Regions from separate parts of the Aeromonas sp. R6-2 genome, predicted to be linked through region 2. Evidence: predicted binding sites of a transcription regulator. Region 2 holds the regulator's gene; the other holds the start of a gene.

Region 1 (6,641 bases), on a different contig from region 2:
AGGCGCTCGCGCAGGGTATTGGCGTCGAGATCGAGCAGCACTTGCGGATCGCGGGTCAGATCCACCACGATCACCGCATTCTGGTTGGTCGGGTGCCAGGCCAGGGGTGATACCCAGCTGGCGCATCCCTGCCAGGGAGAGAACATGCCCGAGACGTGCACCAGTGGCTTCATGCTCACTACATCGATGAGCGCCTTCACCTTGTGCTTGCTGCGCAGATCGAACAGATAGTCAAACAGGCGCGGCTGGGCCTCTTTGATGAGTCTGGCCATGGCGATGGTGGCCAGCACGTCCGAGAGGGCGTCGTGAGCCTGCTCATGGCCGATGCCGTTGGCGCGGGTCAGGTTCTCGAGCTTGAAGCTCGGCTTGCCCTCGTCGTCGAAGCACCAGGTGATCCCCTCCGGGCGCAGGGCATAACAGGCGCGCACCATGTCGAGGATGTCCCAGCGGGAGTTGCCGTTTTGCCAGGAGTAGGCATAAGGGTCGTAGAAGTTGCGATAGAGGGTGTTGCGGGTCACCTCGTCATCGAAGCGGATGCTGTTATAGCCGAGCACACAGGTGCCGGGGGCCGCAAACTCCTCATGGATCTGGCGGATAAAGTCGGCCTCACACAGGCCATCTTTCATCGCCTTTTGCGGGGTGATGCCGGTGATAAGGCAGGCCTCGGGCTCGGGCAGGTAGTCTGCCGGCGGTTTGCAATAGATAACCAGCGGCTCGCCGATGATATTGAAGTCCAGATCGGTGCGTACCCCGGCAAACTGGGCCGGCCGATCCCGCGACGGGCTGATCCCGAAGGTCTCGTAGTCGTGAAAGCAGAGAGTGGGTTCAGTGCCAGGTTTTGTTGTTCTGTTCATAGGTTCCGGTTCGTCGGCGGGCGGCGAGTGGGTGGAGAGAGGCTCCGTCATGGGCTGCATGGTAAACCATAGTGCAGGCGAGGCGAAGGGAGGGAGATGTGCCTGCTGGTTTATTGGACAAAGACCCGCCCATCAACGGTGTGGTGGCTACAAAAAAAAGCCCCGCATGGAGACGGGGGAAGGAGTATGGAAACTCTTCAAGGAAGGGACTACTGGCGATTAGCGCGTGTGAGGAACTGCACAACTACGCAGGGCCACTCTACATTGAGCGCTATATGAGGCCAATTGCCATATCTGACAGGCACAGGGGGCTCACTTTGCTTTCGGATCTCGGCCTCGGTGAGGGAGATCAGGCTCTGACTCTGGGAAGGTCTGCCAGTGAGTGGGTGTAGTCGGGGCTCTTGTGCTCCTGGCGCATCATCCACTCGGGCTCTCTGAGCCCCTGGGCGGCATAGTGTAGCTGGCCGAGCCCCCGGGCGCGGATCCTGTCCACCGTCTGCATCAGGGCCTGGCGTCTGGGGTCTGGGGACGGGCAGAAGAGATCGCTCTGACATTGGCCGCGTGACCGCAGATCCGTGAGCATGACGCCTCCTTTTTGATACTTGAGGCTCGGCTGCCACAGTGTGTCCAGATGAGGGCGCACCAGGGTCAGCAGATGCCCCGTGTCATCGCTGGGAGTAGCCAGTGGCAGGGAGAGATGCAGGGCCGGTGACTCGGGGGCACGAAACGGGTTAGCGCGTACAAAGAGGGTGAGGTGGCCGGTGCAGAGCGATTGCTGGCGCAACTTCTCGGCGGCGCGTTCGATAAAGGTGGCCAGGGCCTGGTTGAGGCGCTCTTGGGTGTTGATGGGGTGGCCGAAGGAGCGGCTGCAGAGCACCTGCTGGCGCGGCTCGGGAGGCTCAAGCTCCAGACAGGGAAGCCCGCAGAGCTCTTGCACCGTGCGCTCTAGCACCACACCGTAGCGGCTGCGCCAGTAGGCAGGCCGGTGAGCCAGCAGCTGGGCTATGGTCTCTATCCCTTCAGCCTGCAGGCGGGTGGAAAGGCGTCGCCCTATGCCCCAGACCTCACCGACCGGTGTGATGGTCATCAGGCGGTGGCGGCGCGCCGCATCGCGCAGATCCACCACCCCCCCTGTGGCTGGCCAACGCTTGGCGGCATAGTTGGCGAGCTTGGCCAGGGTCTTGGTAGGGGCTATCCCGACCCCGACGGTGAGGCCGGTCCACTGGCGTACCCGATCGCGCAGCTGCCGCCCATAGGCCTCCAGATCACCGGCCCAGCGTTCACCGAGCTCGAGAAAAGCTTCGTCGATGGAGTAGATCTCCACCCGTGGCGAGTGCTGCTCGAGCAGGCTCATCACCCGTTGGGAGAGATCCCCGTAGAGGGCATAGTTGGAGCTAAACCAGACACCGCCTTGAGCCTCGAACTCTTTTCTTATCTGGAAAAAAGGCACCGCCATCCTGACCCCGAGGGCCTTGGCCTCGGGGCTGCGCGAGACCACACAACCATCGTTGTTGGAGAGCACCACCAGGGGGCGCCCATTGAGATCGGGGCGAAACAGCCGTTCGCAACTGGCGTAGAAGTTGTTCACGTCCACCAGGGCATAGGCGTTCATGAGGTGCCCCGCTCCAGGGTGTGCAGGGCAAAGGTGACCACCCCCATCAGCTCGAGAGGCTCCCCATCCCCAAGAGGCAGCACAGGATAATCCGGGTTGGCGGGGAGCAGGGCCGGATAGGGGGTGCACTGCAACCGCTTGACGGTGAACTCCCCATGGAGGCAGGCGATCACCACGTCCCCGTGACGGGGAGTGAGGGCCCGGTCGACCACCAGCAGATCCCCGTCGTGGATGCCGGCCCCCGTCATGCTCTCGCCACAGGCCCGCACGAAGTAGGTGGCGGCCGGGTGGCGCACACAGAGGGTGTTGAGATCGATAGGGGTGATGGCGTGATCCTGGGCCGGGGAGGGAAAGCCGCAGGGGACCCGATTCTCGAAACAGGGCAGGGGGAGAGAAGGGGGATCGATCAGGGGGCGTATCATAGGTGCAGGTCTTGTTACTGTGTTTATATACAGTATAGACCGGTGTGCCGTTGAGCCCAAGGCCACAAAAGCAAAAAGGCCCGCAGCGATGCGGGCCTTTCGGCATGATGGTGCGCTCTAGTGGACTCGAACCACCGACCCCCACCATGTCAAGGTGGTGCTCTAACCAACTGAGCTAAGAGCGCAGATTGTGGTGGGTTTAATTGGATTCGAACCAACGACCCCTACCATGTCAAGGTAGTGCTCTAACCAACTGAGCTATAAACCCGCAATCTGGTGCGTCCTAGTGGACTCGAACCACCGACCCCCACCATGTCAAGGTGGTGCTCTAACCAACTGAGCTAAGGACGCAAATTGTGATGGTGCGCTCTAGTGGACTCGAACCACCGACCCCCACCATGTCAAGGTGGTGCTCTAACCAACTGAGCTAAGAGCGCATCATAGTAAATCGTGGTGGGTTTAATTGGATTCGAACCAACGACCCCTACCATGTCAAGGTAGTGCTCTAACCAACTGAGCTATAAACCCACGTCGTCGTGCTGACGAGGCGGCATACTACCCATGCCCCCCGAGGCTGTCAACCAATCCCATCGCATTCCTTGATCGTTTGCCGAGTTCTTGCGCAGCTTGTTGATTTTACGGGCGTATCCCCACTTGGCAGCGTTTCAGCAGCCGTTGCCACAGGTGGGCATGGTCACTGATTGAGTGGCGAAAGTCGAGGTAGAGGCCACTCTCGCGCCCCTGTCCGTAGCGAAGATGCCAAGGCGTGAGGGCCGGAAGTGGTGCCGGAGGCGCCATCAGTCGCTGCAGGGCGGGTGCCAGGCGCAAGAAGCGGCGCTCGAGGCGGCTCAGGTCGGGTTGAACGCCCTTGCCATAATAGTGGGTCAACGCGCCGCGCAGACGCATCACTCGCTCCGGGTCGGGGCCGCAGGAGAGGGCTTCCAGGCGCGGGGCGAGCCAGCGGTTGGTCACCTTCAGCCAGAGGGTGACACTCTCCATGGTGTAGAGCAGACGGGCGAGCTCACCCGAATCGCGCAACTGTGCGGAGAGTGAGAGCAGCTCCCTTTGCTCGTGCCAGTCGAGGGTACCTGCGGCGCTCTGGCGCAGTTGCAGCCAATGATGCAGCAGGCTCTCGAGAGGCTGATCAGACGCGGGATCGGGGTCGCTCAGGGGAGGCCGCGGCGAGAGCTGGCGACGCAAGACGGGATCCGAAGCCAGGGCATTCCAGGCACGCAGGGGCAACATGGCCCGCTTGGCCCGGGCCAACGCCTCGAGCCATTGGCGGGTAGCCGGGTTCTCGCTGTCACACCCCTCGAGCCGGCGCACCAGCGTCAGCTCGTAGTCGAGCAGGGTGAGATGATCGGCGCTCATGCCCAGCGGCCCGTTGCGTTCGGCGATCTCCCGCCCCAGCCCGCAGCGGCTGAGGGTCAGGATATCGAGCAAGTCTACTCTGAGCTCGGGCAGGGGGAGCATCAGGTCCTGCTGGCGGGGTAGGGGGGTCGTGTCAGGAGTATCGAGAGCGGGGGGCTCGGCATCCAATATTGCAGCGAGGCGGATCAGGTATGTATCGAAGGAGGACTCCATGGCGGGCCGGCAGCCCGCCAGGAGTAACAGGAGCAGAAGGCTAGCCGTGTGCCGTGCGCCCATAGATCACCTTGAGCCTCAGGCCCAGCATCAGGGCTGCCGCGGTCAGGCCTACGATAAAGCCAACCCAGAAGCCCTGCGGCCCGAGGCGGGGTAGCAGCAGGTCCGTCATGCCCAGCACCACCCCGGTAGGCAGTCCCAGACCCCAGTAGGCGATCAGGGTGAGGTAGAAGATCGCCTTGGTATCCTTGTAGCCGCGCAGGGCCGCCGCCGCAATCACCTGCACCGAATCGGAGAGCTGATAGACGGCTGCCAGCAGCAGCAGGGCTGCCGCCAGGGTGATCACCTGACTGTCATCGGTGTAGATCCCGGCGATCTGGTGACGCAGCAACACGGTAAACAGGGCGGTACAGGCGGCTGCGCTAAGCCCCAGCAGCAGGCCGGTGCGGGCCGATCGGCGGGCCTGCGCCCCGTCCCCTTCACCTATGTTATGGCCAACCCGGATGGTGACGGCAACGCCGATGGAGAGCGGCAGCATAAAGACCAGGCTAGAGAAGTTGAGGGCCACCTGGTGGCTTGCCACAATCTCAGCCCCGAGTGGGGCCAAAAGCAGGGCCACTACGGTGAACAGGGTCACCTCGCAGAAGATGGCCATGGCGATGGGAAAACCCAGGCGAAACAGGCGCCAGATCCGGCTACCGTTGGGGCGGGCGAGGGAACCAAAGAGATCGAACTCTTTGAACAGTTTCGAGAAATAGATGTATCCCATCATGGCAAACAGCATGGCCCAGAGCACGATGGCGGTGGCCACGCCACAGCCAACACCACCCAGGGCCGGCATGCCGAACTTACCATAGATGAAGATCCAGTTGACCGGTACGTTGACCGCCAGTCCCACGAAGCCGATCACCATGGTGGGGATGGTATGGGAGAGCCCCTCGCTGAAGTTGCGCAGCACCTGAAACAGGGCGAAGGCGGGCAGGCCCCACAAGATGGCGTGCAGGTAGCCGGTGGTCTTGGCCGCGAGGGCGGGCTCGACCTTCATCACCTGCAGGGCCAGTGGGCTGAGATAGAGGGCCAGCATGCCCAGGGGGATCACCATCAGAGCAAGCCAAAATCCCTGATGAACGGCCGGGCCGATCTCCCCCCGCTTACGGGCGCCGTTGAGTTGGGAGACGATGGGGGTGAGGGCCATGATCACCCCCTGCACCAGCAAAATGATGGGCAGCCAGAAGCTGGCGGCCACCGAGACGGCGGCCAGATCCACTGCGCTAACCTGACCGGCCATCACGGTGTCGACGAAGCTCATGGTGGTCTGGGCCACCTGGGCGATAAGGATGGGTGTGGCGAGGCGCACCAGATTTCGTGCCTCGGACCAATAGGACTGCACTGACACCTCCGACGGGTCAATCGATAAAGAGCCAAGAGAAAGAGCGGGGAAGGAGGGCCGGCGAGATGCCGGCCCGATGGGTCAGTGTAACGGCTGGGGCACCGAAAGAAAACGTTATGCGTCCTCGTGATCGCTGATGAGCAGGTTGGCGGCAGCAAAGGCAGCCTGCTGGCGCAGCTCGGCAGGGACGCGCTCGTCGCAGGCCACCGCATCGAGGGTGCGCACGGCGGCGGCAATGGCCTTGGGCACATAACCCTGCTCACCCGAGCCTATCTGGCTATAGGCGGCGCGCACGGCTTCACAGCATTCAAAGACCTTCATGGTTCTCTCCTTTCATAAAAACGACGGGACTATAGCGGGTTGTTTTACCCTTGCCCACCCCTTGTAGGCGAGGGTAACCTTGCTGCGTTCCAAACGAGGAGAGCCCTATGTTTACCGGTATCGTGCAGGGGGTGGCCGAGATCCTGGCCATCGAGGAGAAAGAGGCATTTCGCACCCATGTGATTCGCATGCCGAGTGCCCAGTGGGGCGAGGGGCTGCAGATCGGTGCTTCGGTGGCCCACAACGGCTGCTGTCTGACGGTGACCCGTATCGAGGGAGAGGCGGTGAGCTTCGATCTGATGCGCGAGACCCTGCGTCTGACCAACCTGGGGTCGCTGGGTGTCGGCGATCGCGTCAATGTGGAGCGGGCTGCCCGTTTTGGTGACGAGATTGGAGGCCACGCCATGTCGGGCCATATCATGACCACGGTACGGGTGAGCCAGGTCATCGACACCCCC
Region 2 (6,641 bases):
GGAAGGTATGAATGAGGGTGGTGAAGAGCTTCTGGTCAAAGAACTCGGGGGCATTAATACCGTGCAGTGTTCCCATGCGTTCGGCCATCATCATGGCATCCGCTTCCAGCTGCTCGGCCTCGATGGCGGGGTGATCCAACAGCCGGGTGAGGACGATAGCATAGCGCTGCAGGGTCTCCTGAATGCTTTCGGCCAGCAGTAGCAGGCGCATCTGGTTACCCGGGTTGACCCAGTATCCTCCCTCCCGCTCGGTGATCAGCTGCTGCTGGGCAAAGACGCGCAGCAGGCTGTCGATAAGCTCGGGCAGGTCTTGCTCCTCGAAGTGGAGGAACAACTCATTCTTCAGCAGGGGATAGATATCCACGCAGCGACCGATGAGCTCACTGCGGCCTATGCCTTCGCACCGATCGATCAATGCCGCGACCAGTGAGGGGAGCGCCAGCAGATGGAGCACATTGTTGCGGTAGTAGGTAAGCAGAATTGCCTGATAGCGATCCAGGCTGATGATCTGGCCCAGTCTGTCCTCGCTCACCTGTAACTTGTTGAGCTCCAGGGCCTGATCCAGCAGTTCGGCGGCACTACTCTCTGGAATGGTGTTGTAAGGGCCATAGGGTACCTCGCGCAGCAGGGTCAGATAGGTCGTGATCTGTGCCTCGAGTTCATCCCGGGTGAGGGCATGGCGCTCGGATGCCAGCAGGGCCACGGCACTCAGAGTGAGGCCATTGACCGCCGCTGCCGCATTGATACGGGTCATCAGCAAGTCGGCCAGCAGATTGACGGTGGGGGCCATCCACTCGGGGCGCTCCTCTTTTCCGACATGCTCGCGCCATTCGGGAACATGCTCGCTAAGGTAGTTGTTGAGGGTCAGCGGCTCTCCGAAGTTGACGAAGCCCCGGCCGTAATTGCGCAGCTTCTTCAGGATGCCGAGCACCTGCAGGAAGCTCTCTTTTTCCTTGCGACTGCCTTGCAGCTCTTTGTGATAGGTGTTGACCTCCATCACGTGCTCGTAACCCAGATAGACGGGGACGAAGGTGAGGGGACGGTCGAGACCGCGCATCATGGCTTGCAGGGTCATCGCCAGCATGCCGGTCTTGGGCGGCAGCAGACGACCGGTACGTGAGCGTCCTCCTTCCGTAAAGAACTCGACCGAATAGCCCTTGGTGAAGAGCAGATTCAGGTATTCACGGAAAACGGTGCTGTAGAGGGGATTCCCCTTGAAGGTGCGCCGGATAAAGAAGGCGCCGCCGCGTCGGAACAGGGGGCCGGCCGGCCAGAAGTTGAGGTTGATCCCTGCCGCAATGTGCGGCGGTACCATGCCCTGGTGATAGATGACGTAGGAGAGCAGCAGGTAATCCATGTGGCTACGGTGACAGGGCACATAGACGATCTCGTGCCCCTCCTGGGCCAACTGTCTCACCCGCTCGGCACCATGCACCGACAGGCCGCGATAGAGTTTGTTCCAGAGCCAGCCGAGGAGACTTTCGCCGATACGGATGAGGCGATAGGAGAAATCGGAGGCGATCTCATCCATGTAACCGAGGGCTCGCTTGCGAGCCTTCTCCTCGCTGAGGTTATCGCGGCTGGCCTCTTCCCGAATGGCGTTCTGGATAGTGGCCGAGTCGAGCAACTGCTGAAACAGCAGGTGGCGATTGGGGAGCTTGGGACCGGTGGCGGCCAGCTGTTGCCGGCCAAAGTGGACCCGTGCAACCCGGGCCAGCTTGTGGGCGATAGCCTGGTCAGTCCCGTGCTTGTCGGCCATATAGCGCAACGAAACGGGAGGGGAGAAGCGCACCAGATTCTCGCGTCCCTTCAGGGCCACGATCAGCGCCTTCTTCAGCATGTTGGGCGCCAGCGCACTGATGATATTGAGGCTCGACACCTCCTCTTCTTCACGTCCCGGGGCACGCCCCCAGAACAGGGTCACCGGCACTAGCTGGATGTCGAGCTCGGGATCCTGCTTGTGCAGGTCCAGCAGTTGCTGAAACTCCTGGAGGAAGGGCAGGGGTTTGGTTCGCGAGCCAAACAGGGGAGGGGGGCGATCCAGGCAGACGTAACGGGGCAGGGGGCGTCCCGCCAGCTCGAGAGGCGTGAAGGGGCCGGGCAGGCCCAGATCCGCACAGCACTGCTGAAGGGTCAGCAGATCCGTGATGGAGCTGGTCTTGAGGGCGAACACTATGGGGCGAGCCGGATCCAGCTTGAGCTCAGCGATGGGGTTTTCCGGCAGGCTCTTGTGGTTAACCAGCCAATTGATCGGCCACTGAAGTGCGGCGCGGGAAATTCTCTGCCCAAGGGACATCTGCGTTACTTCTCCTCTGAAAAGGCGGCAGGAGAATAGCAAATCACCGGCCGTTTGTCGCCGAGAGGTACGATGAGTTGCGACAAGGGGAGCAATGGCATGAGTATCACCCCCGGTTTGTCTTGCCTTGGCATGCATACTGTATATACTGCCAGTGTGCTGTATAAAAAGACAGGTGCGATCATGAAACCCCTTACCCCCAGGCAATCCCAGGTGCTGGAGCTCATCAAGAGCAACATGAGTGAGACCGGCATGCCGCCGACCCGGGCGGAAATTGCCCAGAAACTCGGCTTCAAGTCGGCCAATGCGGCCGAGGAGCATCTCAAGGCCCTGGCCAAGAAGGGGGTGATCGAGATCATGCCGGGCACTTCTCGTGGCATCCGGCTCCTGCTCGAAGAGGACGCCGCCAACGAGGAGGAGGGGCTGCCTTTGATCGGCAAGGTTGCCGCAGGTGAACCCATCCTGGCACAGGAGCATATCGAGAGCCGTTATCAGGTCGATCCCACCCTGTTTCATCCACGGGCCGATTTCCTGTTGCGGGTGCAGGGCATGAGCATGAAAAACATCGGCATCATGGATGGTGACTTGCTGGCCGTGCACAAGACCCAGGATGTGCGCAACGGTCAGGTGGTGGTGGCGCGTCTGGATGATGATGTCACGGTCAAGCGTTTCCAGCGCAAGGGGAGTCAGGTCTGGCTGCTGCCGGAGAATGAGGAGCTCGCACCGATCGAGGTGGATCTCTCCTCCCAGCACCTTTCCATCGAAGGGCTGGCGGTTGGCGTGATTCGAAACGCTGACTGGATGTGATGAGACGGGGCCATGAGCCCCGTTTTCTTTTTCCATGCCAGCCAATGCCTTCTTCTTTTATCGCGTTTCTTCATGGGGTTATCGTTAGAGGAACCCATGACCCCTCCCGGTTGACGGGTTTTCGTCTATATCCTTATCAAGAGGTCGAGCAAGACCCGGCGTCGTCGTAAACGCATTTACACCACCCTTTTTACGGGAGCAGGGGAGAGTGGCCCGAGGAGCCGGGCCTTGATGTCAGCCGCACCTGTGGGGTCGGCAAGGAGGACAGGTATGTCTCGCACTCATGCCCGGATAGGCTCGTTGACTCATATTACCCGTTTCATCGAGGGTAACTGGCTGACCCGGTTTTACGCTCTCTGGATTTTGCGCCGGGCTTCCGGCTGGTCGCTCTGGCTGGGTTGCCCTCGCAGCAACGTGGTGCGGCTAACCCCCTTATGGCAGCGTCGCCCTTCGGCGCAGGATGAGCGGGCTATCGTGATTCCCATGGAGGACTGGGTTGCCCGGCATCCGGACGCCGCTCGTAGAGGGTCCGGTCGTTAAGGAATGCGTCCTTTCGTGTTTCCACTCCTCTGCTGGGTTACAATGGCGCACCTCTTCTCATGCATGGTGCGCATTCCCTATGACCAAATGGCGCTCTACCCTGGTGATTGTCGCCCTTAGCCTGGTATTGGCAGGAGCCTTGCTCTACCCCACCCTGCGTCAGCCCAGCATGCCGGAGAGTGCGACCTATTTCACACCCGCACGCATGGTCAACGGTTTTACGCTCCAGCGCTCGGATGGCACCCCGTTTACTCGGGAGGCGTTGCTGGGGCACTGGAGCTTCGTCTTTATTGGCTATACCTTCTGCCCCGATATCTGTCCGACCACCCTCTCCGACCTGCGTGGCATTTACCCCGAGCTAAAACGGGTGGATGAACGTAGCCAGGTGATCTTCGTTTCGGTGGATCCCCAGCGTGATGATATGGCCCGGCTGACTACCTATACCCAGTTCTTCAACCCCGAGTTTGTGGCCGTGAGTGGCAGCCAGAGCAATCTCTTCCCCTTCGTCCGTAATCTGGGGCTGGTCTACTCCATCGTCGATGAGCACGATGCCAAGAACTATCTGGTCGATCACTCCGCCTCTATCGTCCTCATCAATCCCAAGGGGGAGATCCAGGCCGTGTTCAGGCCCGATATGGCTCCCGGGCAGCCCCCTCGCGTCTCCATGGCCAAGATGGCCAGTGATTTTGCGAAGATCCGCACTCTCGCTCTCGCCTCTTGAGCACGCTTCAACGCCTGTGGGGTGAGCAGCGCCAGGTCCTGGCGCTGGCGCTCCCCATGTTGCTCTCCAACCTGACGGTCCCCTTGCTGGGGTTGGTCGACACCTGGGTGATTGGCCATCTGGACAGCCCCTCCCTGCTTGGAGGGGTCGCCATCGGGGCAACCCTTATCAACCTCACCTGGTGGGTCCTCGGCTTTTTGCGTATGTCGACCACGGGCCTGACCGCCCAGGCGTTGGGTGCGGGAGACGAGCACGAGATGCGGCTGTTGTTGGGCAGGGGATTGTTACTGGCCTGTCTGTTGGCGGTCTTGTTGTTGATTGGCAAGACCCCGCTGGTTGCGGTGGCGCTGGGACTGAGCGGGGCCTCGGCCGAGGTTCAACACTATGCGGCCGAGTATCTCACTATCCGTCTCTGGGGAGCGCCCGCCGCCCTCTGTAATCTGGTGGTGCTGGGGTGGCTGCTGGGGCGGCACTATGCCAGGGGGCCTATGTGGCTGCTGATTGCCGGCAATGTATTCAACATCGTGCTCGACCTGCTACTGGTGCAGGGATTGGGTTGGCAAGTGAAAGGTGTCGCTATCGCCTCGCTGTTGGCAGACTACGCGACCCTGTCGCTGGGCATCTGGTTGGTGCACAGGCTGGTGCCGTTATCTGTGCTTTGGCGCTGTTGGCGGAGCGGGCTGATGGTATTGGCCCCCTATCGCCGCCTGATCGCCCTGAATCGGGATATCTTCATCCGGGCCTTGTGTCTGCAACTCTGCTTCGCTTTTATGGCGTTTCAGGGGGCGCGGCTCGGGGATGTGGTTGTGGCGGCCAATGCGATATTGCTCAACTTCCTGATGCTGCTCTCCTACGGACTGGATGGTTTTGCCTATGCTGCCGAGGCCATGGTCGGCCGAGCCGTGGGGGCGCGCAGTCGCCACGGATTGCGAGTGGCCTTGCGCGATGCCCTCGGTTGGGCGCTGGTCGTTGCCCTGATGGCGACCCTCCTGTTTGCCATCGGTGGGGAGTGGATGGTGACCAGTATGACCTCCATGGACACAGTCGTCCGAGAGGCCTGTCGTTACCTGCCCTGGCTGGTGGCCATGCCGTTGCTCTCGGTCTGGTGTTATCTGTTTGATGGGGTCTTCATCGGGGCGACCCGGGTACGCGAGATGCGAGACACCATGCTGATGGCGGTGTTGTTGGGCTATTTACCGGTCTGGTGGTGGTGGCAGGGGGCCGGTAACGGGGCCCTTTGGGGGGCGCTGGCCGTCCTGATGGTCGGGCGTGGATTGGGACAGGGAATCTGGCTGTACCGCCTCTGGCACAGCCGGATCCTGGTCGACTAAGGGGTGGCTAGCGTCCGGTTAGTCGAGGTGGATGGCGCCGGCATAGCCAAACTGTCGCCAGCTCTCATAGATGAAGATCGCCACCGCGTTGGAGAGGTTGATGCTGCGACTGTTCGGGCACATCGGGATTCGCAGACGCTGCTCCGGTGGCAGGCTTTCGATGATCTCGAGCGGTAGTCCCCGACTCTCCGGCCCAAATAACAGGGCATCACCGGGAGCAAACCGGGCCTCGGAATGACAGGCCCGCCCCTTGGTGGTGCAGGCAAACAGACGCGTCGGAGTGACGGCCTCCAGAAAGGCCTGGTAGGAGGGCCAACGCTTCACCTCGGCAAACTCGTGATAATCGAGGCCGGCTCGCTTGACCCGCTTGTCATCCCACTCAAAGCCCAGGGGTTCGATCAGGTGCAGCCGGTAGCCGGTATTGGCGCACAGGCGAATGATGTTACCGGTATTGGGGGGGATTTCCGGCTGATAGAGAACAATATCGAGCATGGTCAGAGGTTGGTCAGGGTCGCAAGGGGGCTCAGCATACCCACTCAGCCCGGGCTTGGAAAGCGGCAGGAGGCCAGGGGTAGACGCAGCTCGACGATGAGACCACTCGGGGTGCCATTGCGTGCCACTATGCTGCCGCCATGACGCCTGATGGCCTCGGCCGTGATGGTCAATCCCAGACCCGTTCCCCCGGTTTGGGCGTTGCGGGCATCATCGACCCGAAAGAAAGGCAGAAACAGCTTGCCCAGCAGCGCATCCGGCACCCCCTGGCCATCATCGTGGATCCGCATCACCCATTCGTGCTGCCCTGTCTCCCACTCCACGACGACCCGACGGGCCGCATACTTGAGGGCATTGCGCAGGGGATTCTCGATCGCCCTGGCCAGCAGATCGGGCCACATCATCATCGAAAGGTCTGGCAGTGGCGGGTGTTGCAGCGCCTTGCCACAAGCCC

The links. Region 2 encodes LexA, which represses DNA repair genes until DNA is damaged. Its sites were predicted from a motif close to ANCTGTNTNNNNANACAGNT; they were not measured.
Region 1: the regulator LexA is predicted to act here: its motif matches at 2,904-2,923, upstream of umuD (translesion error-prone DNA polymerase V autoproteolytic subunit).

The regions. Positions count from the first base shown of each region.
Region 1 covers NZ_JBFODE010000006.1:205,592-212,232, reverse strand. Annotated here, with positions in the region: gene sbcB (exodeoxyribonuclease I) at 1-854, opposite strand, end outside; gene AB5Y48_RS01315 (Y-family DNA polymerase) at 1,204-2,466, opposite strand; gene umuD (translesion error-prone DNA polymerase V autoproteolytic subunit) at 2,463-2,888, opposite strand; tRNA gene AB5Y48_RS01305 (tRNA-Val) at 2,997-3,073, opposite strand; tRNA gene AB5Y48_RS01300 (tRNA-Val) at 3,080-3,156, opposite strand; tRNA gene AB5Y48_RS01295 (tRNA-Val) at 3,163-3,239, opposite strand; tRNA gene AB5Y48_RS01290 (tRNA-Val) at 3,249-3,325, opposite strand; tRNA gene AB5Y48_RS01285 (tRNA-Val) at 3,340-3,416, opposite strand; gene AB5Y48_RS01280 (DUF3080 family protein) at 3,525-4,535, opposite strand; gene AB5Y48_RS01275 (MATE family efflux transporter) at 4,513-5,862, opposite strand; gene AB5Y48_RS01270 (YaeP family protein) at 5,977-6,183, opposite strand; gene AB5Y48_RS01265 (riboflavin synthase) at 6,291-6,641, shown strand, end outside.
Region 2 covers NZ_JBFODE010000036.1:9,923-16,563, reverse strand. Annotated here, with positions in the region: gene plsB (glycerol-3-phosphate 1-O-acyltransferase PlsB) at 1-2,296, opposite strand, end outside; gene lexA (transcriptional repressor LexA) at 2,480-3,103, shown strand; gene AB5Y48_RS08705 (hypothetical protein) at 3,374-3,643, shown strand; gene AB5Y48_RS08700 (SCO family protein) at 3,723-4,364, shown strand; gene AB5Y48_RS08695 (MATE family efflux transporter) at 4,421-5,695, shown strand; gene trmL (tRNA (uridine(34)/cytosine(34)/5-carboxymethylaminomethyluridine(34)-2'-O)-methyltransferase TrmL) at 5,714-6,187, opposite strand; gene AB5Y48_RS08685 (ATP-binding protein) at 6,232-6,641, opposite strand, start outside.